3 regions of the Pseudomonas sp. LBUM1649 genome follow, and region 1 is predicted to be linked to each of the others. Evidence: riboswitches for the same ligand, from Rfam matches in the RefSeq annotation. Region 1 holds a riboswitch; each other region holds the start of a gene.
What was found. Region 1 has a riboswitch for cobalamin ahead of ACA058_RS18195 (CbtB domain-containing protein). Riboswitches for the same ligand answer to the same signal wherever they lie in the genome.
Positions count from the first base shown of each region.

Region 2: linked by a shared signal. The riboswitch ahead of cobO (cob(I)yrinic acid a,c-diamide adenosyltransferase) and the one ahead of ACA058_RS18195 (CbtB domain-containing protein) in region 1 are both predicted to bind cobalamin.
Region 3: linked by a shared signal. The riboswitch ahead of ACA058_RS13520 (ABC transporter substrate-binding protein) and the one ahead of ACA058_RS18195 (CbtB domain-containing protein) in region 1 are both predicted to bind cobalamin.

Region 1 is NZ_CP166807.1:3,921,459-3,926,744, reverse strand. Features, by position in the region: gene cobM (precorrin-4 C(11)-methyltransferase) at 13-759, opposite strand; gene ACA058_RS18205 (cobalamin biosynthesis protein) at 843-1,256, opposite strand; gene ACA058_RS18200 (CbtA family protein) at 1,253-1,957, opposite strand; gene ACA058_RS18195 (CbtB domain-containing protein) at 1,969-2,163, opposite strand; cobalamin riboswitch at 2,286-2,510, opposite strand; cobalamin riboswitch at 2,766-2,977, shown strand; gene cobW (cobalamin biosynthesis protein CobW) at 3,077-4,159, shown strand; gene cobN (cobaltochelatase subunit CobN) at 4,163-5,286, shown strand, end outside.
Region 2 is NZ_CP166807.1:1,767,969-1,773,254, reverse strand. Features, by position in the region: gene cbiB (adenosylcobinamide-phosphate synthase CbiB) at 1-423, opposite strand, end outside; gene bluB (5,6-dimethylbenzimidazole synthase) at 420-1,070, opposite strand; gene ACA058_RS08200 (cobyrinic acid a,c-diamide synthase CobB) at 1,067-2,467, opposite strand; gene cobO (cob(I)yrinic acid a,c-diamide adenosyltransferase) at 2,464-3,075, opposite strand; cobalamin riboswitch at 3,158-3,391, opposite strand; gene ACA058_RS08190 (hypothetical protein) at 3,544-4,128, shown strand; gene ACA058_RS08185 (PQQ-dependent sugar dehydrogenase) at 4,196-5,286, shown strand, end outside.
Region 3 is NZ_CP166807.1:2,878,725-2,884,010, reverse strand. Features, by position in the region: gene ACA058_RS13530 (patatin-like phospholipase family protein) at 1-154, opposite strand, end outside; gene ACA058_RS13525 (acetyltransferase domain-containing protein) at 439-1,611, shown strand; cobalamin riboswitch at 1,671-1,865, shown strand; gene ACA058_RS13520 (ABC transporter substrate-binding protein) at 2,014-3,027, shown strand; gene ACA058_RS13515 (FecCD family ABC transporter permease) at 3,024-4,040, shown strand; gene ACA058_RS13510 (ABC transporter ATP-binding protein) at 4,037-4,828, shown strand; gene ACA058_RS13505 (OprD family porin) at 4,851-5,286, shown strand, end outside.

The DNA of each region.
Region 1 (5,286 bases):
GGTGTGCTTGGTTCAGGGCCTATACAGATGCGCATGCCCCGCACGATACAGCGACGACTCGCTGAACTGCTCACTGCCCAACACCCGACCCACCAGAATCAACGCCGTCCGCCGAAACCCCTTGGCTTCAACCTTTGCCGCAACGTCCGCCAATGTCCCCACCACCCAGTCCTGATCCGGCCAGGTCGCCCGGTGAATCACTGCAATCGGGCAGTCCGCGCCGTAATGCGGCAGCAATTGGGCGAGGATTTTCTGCAGATGCTTGACCCCCAAATGGATCGCCATGGTCGCCCCGTGCTGCGCCAGGCTGCCCAGTTCTTCGCCCGCGGGCATCGCGGTCTTGTCGGCGTAGCGAGTCAGGATCACGCTCTGCGATACGTCCGGCAAGGTCAGTTCCGCGCCCAACAGAGCCGCGCAGGCGGCCGTCGCGGTGACGCCGGGAATGATTTCAAAAGGAATATCGAGCTCACGCAGATGGCGAATCTGCTCGCCTATGGCGCCATACAGGCTCGGGTCTCCGGAATGCACGCGAGCCACGTCCTGACCCTTGGCATGGGCCGTCTTGATCAGTTCGATGATCTGTTCCAGGTGCAGTTCGGCGCTGTTGACCACCTGTTCGGCGCGGTGTCCTTCCAGCACGGCGGCGGGCACCAGCGATCCGGCATAGATGATCACCGGGCAGCCGCGAATCAGCCGCTGGCCTTTGACGGTGATCAGTTCGGGGTCGCCGGGACCTGCGCCAATGAAGTAGACGGTCATCAAAGGTTCCTGTTGAAAATGGGGGCTGGGCAAGGCTTCAGATGAAGATTGCTCATGATCGAATGCGCGGATTATCGAGGATTTTACGCGGCGCCAGCCAATGCGAGAGTGGCCTGGGCATATTTTTGTCGCGGGATCAGCAATTTCGCCGGTGACTGGGTCAGCTGTTCGGCTAATGCCAGAGCGGCACTTTCCGCCACGCCGTAACAGCCGGTACGCTCGAACGCGATCTGCGAATGGTGGCTGAGGTGCGGTTGATAGGCGGCCAATTGTTCGCTGCTGAAGTACAGCATCTGTAACCCAAGCTGTTCGGCCAGTTCGATCAGGGCCGGTTCGTCGCGCTTCAAATCGATGCTGGCCAGGGCCTTGATCTGATGCAGTTCGATCTGGTGCGCCTGCAGTGCCTGGTCGAGCAGTGCCCGCAACGTGCTGACGGGGCAGCCGCGCTGGCAGCCCAGGCCGACCACCAGGGTCGGCGCTGTGCTGAGGTCAGTCATGCGTGGTACTGGCCATCGCTTTTGCGGCGGAACAACCAGGCGCTGATCAGGCCCAGGGCCAGCCAGAACGCGACGTTGGTCAGCTGCGAAGCGATTTTGAACTGCGCCTCCAGGGCTTGCGGGGCGAGCATCGAGTGCACTTGCGGTTGCGGTGCGCCAATCACATGCGGAACGGCAAGGATCGCCACGCCGAGGATCTTCATCAGCCAGTGACGGCTGAACACGATCAGGGCGATGCCGACTGCGGTGGAGGCGGCGGTGCCGATCCACCAAATCTGCCGTTGCGCCAGATCGGCAGCCGCCGTGCCTGGCAGTTCAGGCGGCAGGCCAATGGTCGGCGCCAGCACGAAAGTCGCATAACCGGCCAGGCCCCAGAGCAGGCCCTGGGAGGTTTTGGTCGGCGCGCACAGGGTATAGAGACCGGCGAGCATCAGGGCGAAACCGACCGCCACCACCAGGTTACCGCCAGTGGTCGACAGCACGCGCTGCCAGCCGTCTTCCGGCTCCCAGGCTTGGGCGTCGTGGGTGTGGGCAGCGACGCCCGCGGCGTGTTCGTGGACTTCAACGGCGGCCGGCTCGGATTTTTCGTAGGTCTCGGCCTGCAAAATCAGCGGGGCGACCCAGAAACTTTGCAGCAAGGTCAGCAGCAGGGCGGCCAGCAGCCCGGTGAAACCTGCGGTTTGCGCAATACGCTTGATCATGTCGGCAGGTCTCAATGGCACGGGAACGCGGAACTGTGGCGCGTATCGTGAGCAGCGTTGTGAACGGCTTCGATGTGCGAGAAGCCGGCGAAATACACAAGGCTAGCGCCGAGGATCGACGCACAAACGGCGGCGATCAGGCGTTGGGACAGGGTAGTGGTGCTGCTGGCGGTACTGCTGTGGCCGGTGCTGCTGATAATCGACATGGCGCTTCCCTCTGTTCTGTCAGCGGGGAATATGAGCGCAAGCAGAGCCCCGCACGACCGAGCGCGCAGAAGTCCGAACAGCGCCCGCCCACCGCGGGTTTGTTGATTTGAGTGATCGTGTTGGTCACTTTGTGTTGCGGGCCGGTCTCCGGGCTCACGAGGGGCGCAGGCGTTAGCCTAAACCTTCCAGCGTCACCTTCCCATGCCGCATTGGCACAGTGGATCTGACGCTTCGCTCGTTTACCGTTGCGGGGGCAGCACCGGACTGACATGGCTTGAAGTAAAGCACATGATTCACCGGTTTCCCGTTTCACCCTGTGAAGGGCACCCGTAACAAGATGCGTAGGAGAGCATGGGCGAGGGGCGGGCGTCAATTGGAAGGGTTCTCATCTTTGTGGCGAGGGGACCTGTGGCGAGGGGATTTATCCCCGTTGGGCTGCGAAGCGGCCCCCTGCATTTTTCTGTCATACCCCACAAGCAGGTTTTGCGACGGCTTCGCCGCCGAACGGGGCGGTGCGACGTTTCGCTAAATCCCCTCGCCACAGGTAGCGCTCCTGCCCACAGGTTCTCTGATCGGACATTGACCCGCCCCAATACCATGCGTAGCCTTGCGCTTTCGAGGTTCTTCGGCGTTTGTCGAAGCTAAGAAGGGAACGCGGTCAATGCCGCGGCTGCCCCCGCAACTGTGAACGGTTCAGTTTCTGCCATGCCACTGCATGCGCCAGCCATGGTGCGAGCGGGAAGGCGCAGCAACCGCCAGTCCAACGACTGGCCAGCCGTCAGCCAGGAGACCTGCCTCGATACAGATTCTCACAACAACCGGGCGGGGTGATCCGGTGGCGAACGCTTCCGGCGCGTTTGTGCGTAGCCGGTTCTCGTCCCGTATGCCCGCCACCTTGCCAAAGGGCATCCGATGAAAACACTGGCCAAACTCCCCGTCACCATCGTCACCGGCTTCCTCGGCTCGGGCAAAACCACCCTGCTGCGGCACATGCTCGACAACGCCCAGGGCCGCCGCATCGCGGTGATCGTCAACGAGTTCGGCGAGCTGGGCATTGACGGCGAAATCCTCAAGCAGTGCTCCATCGGTTGCACCGAAGAAGAAGCCAATGGCCGTGTCTACGAACTGGCCAACGGCTGCCTGTGCTGCACCGTACAAGAAGAGTTCTTCCCGGTGATGCGCGAACTGGTGGCCCGTCGCGGCGACCTCGACCATATCCTGATCGAAACGTCCGGCCTCGCCCTGCCTAAACCTCTGGTCCAGGCCTTCCAGTGGCCGGAAATCCGCAGCGCCTGCACCGTTGATGCGGTGATTACCGTGGTCGATAGCCCGGCCGTGGCGGCTGGCACCTTCGCCGCGTTCCCGGACCAGGTCGACGCCCAGCGCAAACTTGACCCGAACCTGGACCACGAATCGCCGCTGCACGAGCTGTTCGCCGACCAGCTGTCCAGCGCCGACCTGGTGATCCTCAACAAGGCCGACCTGATCAGCCCTGAAGACCTGGCCCGTGTGCGCCTGGAAGTCGCCGAGGAATTGCCGCCAGCGGTGAAAGTCATCGAAGCCTGCAGCGGCCGCCTGCCGCTGGACGTGCTGATCGGCCTTGGCGCCGGTTCCGAAGAACACATCGACAGCCGCCACAGCCATCACGATCATCACCATGACGGCGACGCTGATGTTGAGGGGGAGCATGATGACCACGATCACGATGCCTTCGATTCGATCTCCATCGAACTGCCGGCATCCGACGAAAGTCTGCTGATGGACGCGCTGACCCAACTGGTGGTTCAGCACGGCATCCTGCGCGTCAAAGGCTTTGCCGCGGTCCCGAACAAACCGATGCGCCTGCTGATCCAGGGCGTGGGCACCCGTTTCGACAAGCATTTCGACCGTCAGTGGGGCGCCGAAGAAGCGCGCACCACCCGTCTGGTGTTGATTGGCCAGGCACTGGACGCTGCAATGCTCGAAGCGCAATTGCGCGCCGCGCTCAGCGTGTAACCCATGCACCTGCTCAGGACCCAGCCCGGCGGATTCGTGTCGGATGACAACATTGTCGACCTTGGACAAACCCCCGCCGAACTGGTGATCCTGTGCAGCGGCGACTCCAGCCTGGCCCTGCTCGCCGAAGCGGCGCAGCAGTTACCCGACGACTACCCGAGCGTGCGCCTGGCCAACCCGATGCAGGTGCAGAATCATGCTTCAGTCGATCTGTATGTCGACGAAGTACTGCGTCACGCCAAAGTCATTCTGATTTCGCTGCACGGCGGCATTGCCTATTGGCGTTACGGCGTCGAGCGGCTGGTGGAGTTGTCGCAGCGTGGTGTGCAGCTGATTCTGGTGCCGGGCGATGATCGCCCGGACCCGGATCTCAGTGACCTGAGCACCGTGGGCGTTGAGGATCGCGACCGGCTTTGGCAATTTCTGCGACAGGGCGGCATGGGCAATGCCCTCGACTTTTTCCGCTGCCTGGCCAATCGCTGGCTGGATCGCGACTACACCTGGGCCGAGCCACAAACCCTGCCGCGCACGGCGATTTACCACCCGCAAAAAAGCCCCGCGCAATTGAGCGACTGGCAAGGCGAGTGGCAGGCCGGTCAACCGGTTGCGGCGGTTCTGTTTTACCGCTCGCATTTGCAGGCGGCGAACACCGCTTTCATCGATATTTTCTGCCAGCGTTTGCAGGCGGCGGGGCTTAATCCGTTGCCCATTGCGCTGGCCAGTCTAAAAGAGCCCGGCTGCCTTTGCGTGGTCGAGGACTGGCTGGATGAAGTCGAGGCGGGGGTGATTCTCAACACCACCGGTTTCGCACAATCGAGCCCTGAAGCACCGCATTTGCGACCGTTTCGCCGTAACATCCCGGTGATCCAGGCCATTTGCGCCCAGGACAACGAGCCCGGATGGCGTGCCAGCGAACAGGGCCTCGGTCCGCGTGACCTGGCGATGCACATTGCGTTGCCGGAACTGGACGGGCGCATCATCAGTCGGCCGATCAGCTTCAAGGACCTGGCCTGGCGCAGCGAGCGCGGTCAGTCCGACGTGGTCTGCTACCGCGCGCAGCCGGAACGAATGGATTTTGTCGCGCAGCTGGCGCGGCGCTGGATCGATCTGGCGCGGGTGCCCAATGG
Region 2 (5,286 bases), 2.2 Mb from region 1:
CAGCACCGATTCGGTGGCGGCACGGGCCACGGCGGTCTCATCCAGATCACTGGTTTTACGGCTGACCAGATAACTCACGCGTTGGCGTGCTTCTTCAAGATTATCGCTGCGCAAGGCCTTGGCCACAGGCGTGACATGCTCGCCGAGGCTGCGCATGCCCAGGGCGCAATAGAGCGCGAGAATCTCGACGATCCAGCCGACGTAAGGTGCCCATGAGAAAGCCGTGGCCAACAGGGTCAGCGGCAATACGGCGATCACCCACGCGGTGACCCCATGGCTGCGCCAGCCGCGGCCGCCGCCATTGAAACGTTGCTCGATGCGCTCGGCAAAACGGCCGAACGCCACCAGCGGATGCCAGCGTTTGGGTTCACCCAGCAGCGCATCCAGCGCCACCGCGGCGACACTCAATAACGCCACACTCATTGACTCACTCCCCAATAATTTTCATACAACAGCTCACTCAGCGGACGCGCCTGCGCCCAGCCTTCGAGTACCAGCATCGGCGCCGGATAGAAGGCCTTGACCGGTCCCAGGCAGAGAATGGCCAAGGGCTTGGCGCCAGGTGGCAGGCCCAGCAGGTCCGCCAGGGCTTGCGGTTCGAACAGCGAGACCCAACCCATGCCCAGCCCTTCGGCGCGGGACGCCAGCCAGAGGTTCTGGATCGCGCAGGACAACGAGGCCAGGTCCATTTCCGGCAGGGTACGACGACCGAAGATATGCCGTTCGCGATCGTCCATCAGCGCGGCGACCAGCACCTCGGCGCAATCGTTGATGCCCTCGACCTTGAGCTGCATGAACTCGTCGGTGCGCTCACCGAGGGCCTCGGCGGTGCGGATGCGTTCTTGCTCCACCAGCAGCTGGATCTGGCTGCGCAAGGCTCGATCGCTGATGCGGATGAAGCGCCAGGGCTGCATCAGGCCCACACTCGGTGCCTGATGCGCGGCTTCGAGCAGGCGCCGCAGCAACTCGGGCTCGACCGCGCCGCCAGCGAAGTGACGCATATCGCGGCGTTCGCCTATGGCGCGGTAGACCGCTGCGCGTTCGGCGTCGGAGAAGGCGTTGTCGGTCATGGCCTCTTCGCGAGCAGGCTCGCTCCCACAGTGGACCGCATTTCTTCAGGCAATTCACTTACCAATGTGGGAGCGAGCCTGCTCGCGAAGGCGTCCGAACGGTCAGGCGCAAACAGCGCGGCAATCGCCGACGGATTGGACGGAAAATAGAAGTGCACATAAGAGGCTGTCATCCGCCCCTCACGATATACCGCCTCTGCCCCTCGCCCGCCGTTAGGACTCAGACCACGGGCAATCGGCTCAAGCTCGGTACTGGTCAGCGAATGATGATAAGTGTGCCCGCGCAATGAGCCTTCCGGCAGCTCCACCGCTTGCAGAGCCAATGCAGCAAGGCGCTTCTGCATTACCGCATCGCCCTTCAACAAGCCCACCAGCTCTGCACGCGTGCCCTCGACATCGGTCAGCGAATCGAGCAAATAAAGCATGCCGCCGCATTCGGCCAGCAAGGGTTTGCCGGCGGCGTGGTGAGCGCGGATTGCAGTCAGCATCGAGGTGTTCTGCGACAGCGCCACGTGGTGCAATTCCGGGTAACCGCCCGGCAGATAGAGGCTATCAGCGTGTGGCAGCGCGGCGTCACGGATCGGCGAGAAAAACCGCAGTTCGGCCCCCATCGCCCGCAACAAATCCAGGCTCGCGCCATAGGTAAAGGCAAACGCTTCATCACGGGCCACGGCAATGCGCACGCCAGCCAGCAAGGGTTCAACAGTCACCACATCTGGCGCGGCGAATTCCACCGCCGGCGGGAGCGCGACCTCACAACTGCTGGCCAGGGCGTCGGCCGCTGCATCGAGGCGCACATCCAGGTCATTCAACTCACTGGCCTGCACCAGGCCAAGGTGGCGGCTCGGCAATTCGATCCCGATCTCCCGGGACAACGCGCCGTACCAGCGCAGGCCTTCGGTCAGGCTGCCTTCGAGCAGTTGTGCGTGGCGCAGGGTGCCCACGCGGTTGGCCAGCACGCCGGCAAACGGCAAGTCCGGCTGATAGCGCGCCAGGCCCAGGGCCAGTGCACCAAAGGTCTGGGCCATGGCGGTGCCGTCGATCACACCGAGCACCGGCACGCCGAAATGCCGCGCCAGATCAGCACTGGACGGCGTACCATCGAACAGCCCCATGACGCCTTCGATCAGGATCAGGTCGGCGTCGCTGGCAGCCTCCCACAACAGGCGGCGACTGTCCTGCTCGCCGACCATCCACATGTCCAGCTGATACACCGGCGCACCGCTGGCGCGTTCGAGGATCATCGGGTCGAGAAAATCCGGGCCGCACTTGAACACGCGAACCTTGCGTCCCTGGTTACGATGCAACCGGGCCAGCGCGGCGGTCACGGTGGTCTTGCCCTGACCGGACGCCGGCGCGGCAATCAGTACTGCCGGGCAATGAAGAGGTTGATTCACAGCTCGACGCCTTTTTGCGCTTTGATACCGGCCTGGAAGGCGTGCTTGATCATGCCCATTTCGGTGACGGTGTCAGCCAGCTCGACCATCTCCGGCTTGGCGCCGCGACCGGTGACCACCACGTGCTGCATGGGCGGGCGCGCCTGCAAATCGCTGAGCACCTGATCGAGATCGAGGTAGCCGTGCTTGAGGGCGATGTTCAGTTCGTCCAGCACCACCAGGCCGATCGATGGATCGCGCAGCAGTTGCTGCGACACCGCCCAGGCCGCTTCGGCAGCCGCGATGTCGCGCTGGCGATCCTGGGTCTCCCAGGTGAAGCCCTCGCCCATCACATGAAAACGCACCTGCTCGGGGACGCGTCGGAAGAACAACTCTTCGCCGGTGCTGTTGCGCCCCTTGATGAACTGCACCACTCCGCACTGCATGCCATGCCCCATGGCGCGCGCGAGCATGCCGAACGCCGAGCTGCTCTTGCCTTTGCCGTTGCCGGTGAGCACCAGCAGCAGTCCGCATTCGTTCGGGGAATTGGCGATGCGTTCGTCGATCACGGCCTTTTTGCGCAGCATGCGCGCCAGATGACGTTCGTCACGATCAGGGGTATCAGACATGGGGAGCTCTCCGTTGAGGCAGGATTAACGGCGGGCAGGCACAAGAATAGATGGCAAGAAGCCTGGCATCGCCCACCGTGATGCCGCTTGGATGGATCAGGCCGGTCTCCGGGCTCATGAGCGGCGTGATGCCGGACTGCGCGCCTTCCCGCGTCACAGATCGACGCAGTGGCTTCAGACGCAGTTTTCACTCATTTACCGTTGCGGGGGCAGCGCCGGGATCGCAGGGCTTCATCGACTGAAGCGCTCACTCACCGGCTTCCCTGTTTCACTCTGTCGACCCAAGTCACAGAGCACCTGAAACAAGCGGCGAAGGTTAGAGGGTTGGGGGTGGAGCGTCAATTGAAGACGCGGTACCGGAACGAATAACTACCACCCATCCATAAAATGACGTCAATCTTGTGTCACACTCACAGCGGCGATATCAAATAGCCACAACCCCACAATACAAGAACAAGGGTGAGTCCCATGCAAGGCATGATCATCAGCAATCCGAAGCTGGAATTCCTGCGTCGGGTACTGGAACGCTGGTTCGTCTGTATCGACCGCTATAACGCCGTGCGCGGCGACAGCGAGACACCCTACTGGCTCGACGAAAAAGCCAACCTCGGCCTGCTTTCCGCCGCCGCATGGATGGCCGAGATGATCACGCTGCAACAATCGCCCACGCGCAAACAGACCGAAGAAGGCGAACGCAACGGCCGCGCCGATCTGTTTATCGCCACGACCGAAGCACGCGCCTGGCTGCAGACCACCCAACGCTGGCCACGGGTCAACAGCCTGAACCTGACCCAGGCCCTGCAAGACATCACCAGCGACGCGAAAAAAATCAGCTACGCCAGCGACCTGAAAATCGGCTGCCTGTTCGTCGCACCGCACAAGAGCCAACAAGGGACCACCCCCGAAGAACTCCAGGACATGGTCGATGACCTGCAAAAGGAGCACTGCTGCGCCGTGGCCTGGTATTTCCCTTATGCCTACCGCAAACTGCGCAATGAAGCCGGCCACTATCACCCCGGTATCGCCGTGCTGCTCAAGGAAGCTCGCGGCTAGGGTTGAACCATCGGGCTGTCACGCTTCTCTATGATTTAAGTCACTTCATTCATAGGGAATGTCAGCAATGCGCACGTCTCAGCTGGTTTTCGTCATCGCGTTAGCGGGAGGGCTCGCCGCCTGTGGCGAAACCGCCCGCTTGCAAGTCAACGACGGCACCGGGCCGTCCCCCAAGCTCCCGGAACCGAACAAGACACTGTTCCCGACGATGAACATCGCCCCGGCCATCGGCTGGGCGGACGGCGCAAAACCCGTCGCGGCCAGCGGCACTCAGGTCGGCGCATTTGCCGAGAACCTCGATCATCCGCGCTGGCTATACGTGCTGCCCAATGGCGACGTGCTGGTCGCCGAAACCAATGCCCCGCCCAAACCCGATGACAACAAAGGCATCAAGGGCTGGATCACCAAGAAAGTCATGGGGCGCGCCGGTGCCGCCGTGCCGAGCCCGAACCGCATCACACTGCTGCGCGACACCAACCACGATGGCATCGCCGAAACCCGCACGGTATTCCTGGAAAACCTCAACTCGCCCTTTGGCATGACCCTGGTCGGCAGTGACCTGTACGTTGCCGACACCGACCGGCTGTTGCGCTTCCACTATGAAAACGGTGACACGGCAATCAAGTCACAACCGATCAAAGTCGTCGACCTGCCGGGGGGCACCCTGAATCACCACTGGACCAAAAACGTCATCGCCAGCAAGGACGGCAGCAAGCTGTACGTCACGGTGGGCTCCAACAGTAACGTCGGCGAAAACGGCATGGACCAGGAGCAAGGGCGCGCGGCGATCTGGGAAGTGGATCGCGCTACCGGTAACCACCGGATCTTCGCTTCAGGCCTGCGCAACCCCAACGGCATGGCCTGGGAGCCACAAAGCGGGGCGCTGTGGACGGCCGTCAACGAGCGAGACGAAATCGGCAGCGACCTCGTGCCGGACTACATCACCTCGGTCAAAGATGGCGGCTTCTATGGCTGGCCATTCAGCTATTACGGCCAGCACATCGACATTCGGGTCGAACCGCAAAACCCCGACCTGGTGGCCAAGGCGATTGCCCCGGACTACGCGGTGGGCCCCCACACCGCCTCACTGGGCCTGACATTCGCCGAAGGCAACAGGTTGCCGGCGCAGTTCAAGGAAGGCGCATTCATCGGCCAACA
Region 3 (5,286 bases), 1.0 Mb from region 1:
TCAGGTCGTAGTCCAACCTGTAGCGAGCATTGGGAATGCCTGGGATGACCGCTTTTTCCGTTAAGTTTGGCGGAACAGCGTCACGGCGTGGCAGGCACGCTTGAAGGAACGTGTCCAGAGGTGAGGCGCCAGGTCTGAGCGGAAATGGTTTCAAAACGCCTCCTCCGGCCCCCGCAGTCGACAGCAAGCGCGCTCATCGTACCCGCGAAGTCCTTACCCAGGGTGCCCGAGATGACAACATGCCAGCCGACCGCGACCCGTCATTCGAACGCCAGGTCGCTCAGTTTGCGCTCCTTTACATGATAAAAAAACTCATTGGGCGAGCAGCCCAGGTTAACTAACTAGCCCACAAACCAACATTATATGTTACGTTATATCAACACATTGGCTGTCGGTTGTTTACCGGCAGAGTGATCCACCCCCTGCCTGCGACTTTCGATGACAAACCTTGTTCAGATCCCGCCCATCACCAGCCTAAGCCAGCGCCTGATGTCCATCGATGCCCTCAGGGGCTTGGTGATCATATTCATGCTGCTGGATCACGTGCGCGAGACGTTTTTTCTGCACCGCCAGGTCGCCGACCCGATGCTCATCGACAGCACTGAGCCGACGTTGTTTTTCAGCCGGACGCTCGCCCATTTATGTGCGCCGGTGTTCGTGCTTCTCACTGGACTGTCCGCTTACCTGTACGGCGAAAAGCACCAGGGCAAGAACGATGTATCGATGTTCCTGTTCAAGCGTGGCCTGTTCCTGGTTGTGCTGGAGTTCACCCTGGTGAATTTCGCCTGGACCTTCCAGTTCCCCCCCACTGTGATTTACCTGCAGGTGATCTGGGCGATTGGTGTCAGCATGATTGCCCTCGCTGCACTGGCCTGGCTACCTCGGCCAATCCTGTGTGTCCTGGGTCTTGTCATCGTCGGCGGGCACAACCTGCTCGATCCCCTGCACTTCCCGGCCGGATCGGCGCTGCACCTGCCTTGGGCCATTTTGCATGATCGCGGCTGGATCGATTTCTCCGACAACTTGCGCCTGCGCAGTTCCTACCCCGTGCTGCCGTGGATCGGCGTCATCGCCCTGGGTTACTGCATCGGCCCCTGGTTCGCACGCTCAACCTCGGCCGCCGTGCGTCAGCGCTATCTGTTGCTGGCTGGGGCCAGCGCATTGATCGGCTTCATCACCCTGCGCCTGGTCAACGGTTATGGCGAGGCACATTGGGTGGTTTATGAAAACACCACACACACCCTCATGAGTTTTTTCAACATCACCAAATACCCACCTTCCCTGCTGTTCCTGTGTCTGACGCTAGGCGTGGGGCTGTTGCTGCTGCTTGGCTTTGAGCGGGCCCGGCAACACAAGTGGATCAGCACCCTGGCGGTATTTGGTGCGGCACCGATGTTCTTCTACTTGCTCCATCTTTATGTGCTGAAAATGCTGTATCTGCTCAGCGTGGCGTTGTTCGGTCTGAATCAGGGCGACTACTTCGGCTTCGACGGCATGTGGGCCGTGTGGCTGACGGCCGTGCTCCTGGCTGCATCGCTGTATCTGCCGGTGCGCTGGTTCGCCGCACTGAAGGCGCGTCGTCGCGATATCGGCTGGCTCAAATACTTCTGATCGGGACTTCTTATCGGGGCTTCTGATCAAGAGATGGGTTCGCCTCGGGCGGCATGATCGACTACCATGCCGCCGCCGGTTCCCAAATGGGATTAATAGGGAATCCGTGATGCTGCCAACGCATCAAACGGAACTGCCCCCGCAACTGTAGGTGCCGAGCCTGCTCCTGAACTGCCACTGGGATCGATTCCCGGGAAGGCTGGAGCACGCCATGACGCATCAGTCAGGAGACCTGCCGGCCAAGCAACAAATCACTAACCGGCGGGGTGTCCGGGAAGGACATCCTTGCGCGCGCGTCACTCAGGTGATCGGGCCTTGCACTGCTTTTTCGGCAGCGCTCGATGATGTGTTTTCCAGACCTTGCACCCTTGCTGCGTGTACGGTTCAAATGGAGATTGCATCATGCTGTTGCCGCGCTTTTTCGCCCTCGTCACAGGCCTGGGTGTTTCTTCCCTCGCCTATGCCTCCCCCACTCATTACCCGCTGACGATTGAGAACTGCGGCAGCACACTGACGTTCGCGCAGGCCCCCGCCCAGGCTGTGACGATCGGCCAGGCCGGCACCGAAATGCTCTTTGCCTTGGGACTCGGTGACAAACTGGTCGGTACTTCGCTGTGGTTCAATGATGTACTGGGTCAGTACAAGGCGCAAAACGACAAGACCGAACGCCTGGCCGATAACGAGCCGAGTTTCGAGTCGGTGATCGGCAAACGCCCGGAACTGGTCGCCGTCGAGCTGGAATGGATGGTCGGCCCGCAAGGCGCAGTCGCTACCCGCGAGCAGTTTCACGAACTGCAGATTCCGACCTATCTCATGCCCTCGGACTGCGAGTCTAAGGACAACCTGGTGGGTGCCGATGGCACCCGCCTGCAGCCGTTTCGTATTGAAAGCATCTACAAAAGCATCACCCAGCTGGCTGAGGTTTTTGATGTCCAGGCGCGTGCACAGCAGCTGAACGCGCAACTGCAGGCCAGCTTGGCCAAGTCCATTGCCTCTGTGCAAGACAAAGACCTTACGCACACCAGCGCGCTGGTCTGGTTTTCCAGTGCCAGTCTGGATATCGATCCCTATGTCGCCGGGCACAAGGGCATTCCCGACTTCATGCTGGGCACCTTGGGCGTGCGCAATGTGGTGCAGTCCGACGAAGAGTGGCCAACCGTTGGCTGGGAAACCATCGCCAAGGCCAACCCGACGTTTCTGGTCATCGCCCGCATGGATCGCCGTCGTTTCCCGGCCGATGACTATCAAAAAAAGCTGGAATTCCTGCGTAGCGATCCCGTGACCCGCAACATGGACGCCGTGAAAAACAACCGCATCATTATCCTCGACGCCATGGCCATGCAGGCCAGCGTGAGAATGTTCGACGGTCTCGAATCGCTGGCAACGGCCATCAACAGCTACGACCTGCCAAAATGACCGCGACGCTGATTCGCACTCTGCTGGCACTGGTGATACTGCTTCTGGCCGTGATTGCCGGTGTGGCCATCGGTGAAACCCGCATCGAGCCCAGTGTGGTGTTCCAGGTGCTGGCCAACAAACTGTGGACGGCCGGTTACGCCCTCGATCCCATCGACGAGGGCATCGTCTGGAACTACCGCCTGACTCGCGCGCTGGTGGCGGCGGCTTGCGGGGCGGGCCTGGCGACCTGCGGGGTGATCCTGCAATCGCTGCTGCGTAACCCGTTGGCCGATCCTTACCTGCTCGGCATTTCCGCGGGGGCCTCGACGGGGGCGGTGCTGGTGGCGTTGCTGGGCTTGGGTGCCGGGGCGATTTCGATGTCGGTCGGGGCGTTTTCCGGTGCCGTCGCTGCCTTCGCCGTCGTTGTGTTGCTGGGCCGTGCCAGTGGTTCGCCTGGCAGTACCGGGCAGATCATCCTGGCGGGGATTGCCGGCTCGCAACTGTTCAATGCGCTCACGGCGTTCTTGATCACCAAGTCGGCCAGTTCCGAACAGGCTCGCGGCATCATGTTCTGGTTGCTGGGCAATCTCAGTGGCGTGCGCTGGCCCTCCGTGTGGCTGGCCGTACCGATTGCGATAGCCGGTCTCGCGGTTTGCCTGTGGCACCGGCGTGCGCTGGATGCCTTCACCTTTGGCGCCGACTCCGCGGCCTCGCTCGGCATTGCGGTACGTCCTGTGCAATTTCTGTTGATCAGTTGTGCCGCCTTGGTGACGGCGGTGATGGTGTCGATTGTCGGCTCCATCGGTTTTGTTGGACTGGTCATACCCCACGCCGCAAGGCTGTTGCTGGGCACTCGGCATACGCGCCTGCTGCCGGCCAGCGCGCTGGGCGGTGCGGTGTTTCTGATTGCCGCCGATGTTCTGTCCCGGACGCTGATCAAGGGCCAGGTGATTCCGGTTGGCGTGATCACTGCATTGGTCGGCGCGCCAGTGTTCGCGCTGATCCTGGTCGGTCGGAGGAATGCCCGATGAATGCTGCTGCGCCTGTTATCGACGAACCCGTATTGAGTTGTTCCGGCATCGGATTCTCTATCCGCGATGTTGAATTACTGCACGAGATCCACTTGGACATTCGTCGTGGCGAAACCCTGGGTCTTATCGGGCCCAACGGTTCGGGAAAATCCACGCTGCTCAAACTGCTGGCCGGCGTGCGTCTCCCCAGCCGGGGAGCCATCCATCTCACCGGCCAAAGCCTCAAGGCACTGTCGCGGCGAACCATCGCACAAACCCTGGCGGTGGTTGAACAGCAAGCCGACACACTGGATGCGATCCGTGTGTTCGATGCCGTGGCCCTGGGCCGAACGCCGTGGCTGTCGGCCTTGAGTCCATGGTCGAAGGCGGACGATGACATCGTCCATCAAGCCCTGCACGACGTGGATGCGACGCACCTGAGCAGGCGCACCTGGCGTAGCCTCTCTGGTGGCGAGCGTCAGCGTGTGCATATCGCGCGTTCCCTGGCCCAGCGCCCGCAGATCCTGCTGCTGGACGAACCGACCAATCACCTGGATATCCAGCACCAGCTGGCGATTCTGCACGTGGTTCACGCATTGCCCGTGACCACCGTGATTGCTTTGCACGATCTCAACCAGGCACTCACCTGTGATCGTTTGGCTGTGCTGGAAAAGGGACGCCTGGTGGCCCTTGGCAAGCCGCTCGAGGTGTTGACCCCACAACGCCTTCTGGACACCTTCGGTGTCCACGCGCACTACCTCATTGACCCCTTTGACGGCGCGCACATCCTGCGCTTGCGTTCATCCTGATTCGTTTGTGGACACCCCGAAAATGCCTACCCGATCCGCCATTCTTCTCGCCCTGGCAAGTCCACTCGCACTCGCTGATTCGGCTCAATCGAAAGCCAATGGATTTATCCAGGACAGCGCCTGGAGCGTGCTCAATCGCACTGTCTACGACCATCGCGAGTACCGCAATGGCGCCCGCAACAACGCAGCGCGCAATGCCTACAAACCGCGTGACGAGCGTAATGACTACGCCGAAGAATGGGCCTACGGGCTAATGGGTACGGTGCAATCAGGCTTCACCCAGGGCCTGATCGGGGTAGGTATGGATGCCCATGCCTATCTCGGCACACAACTGGACAGCGGCGGTGGCCGCGCAGGGAAAGCGCGATTGCTTGGGCTCGACAACCAGGGACATCCCAAGGACGCGTTCAGCCGCGGCGGTGCGGCAGTCAAACTCCGCCTGTCATCGACCGTGCTGA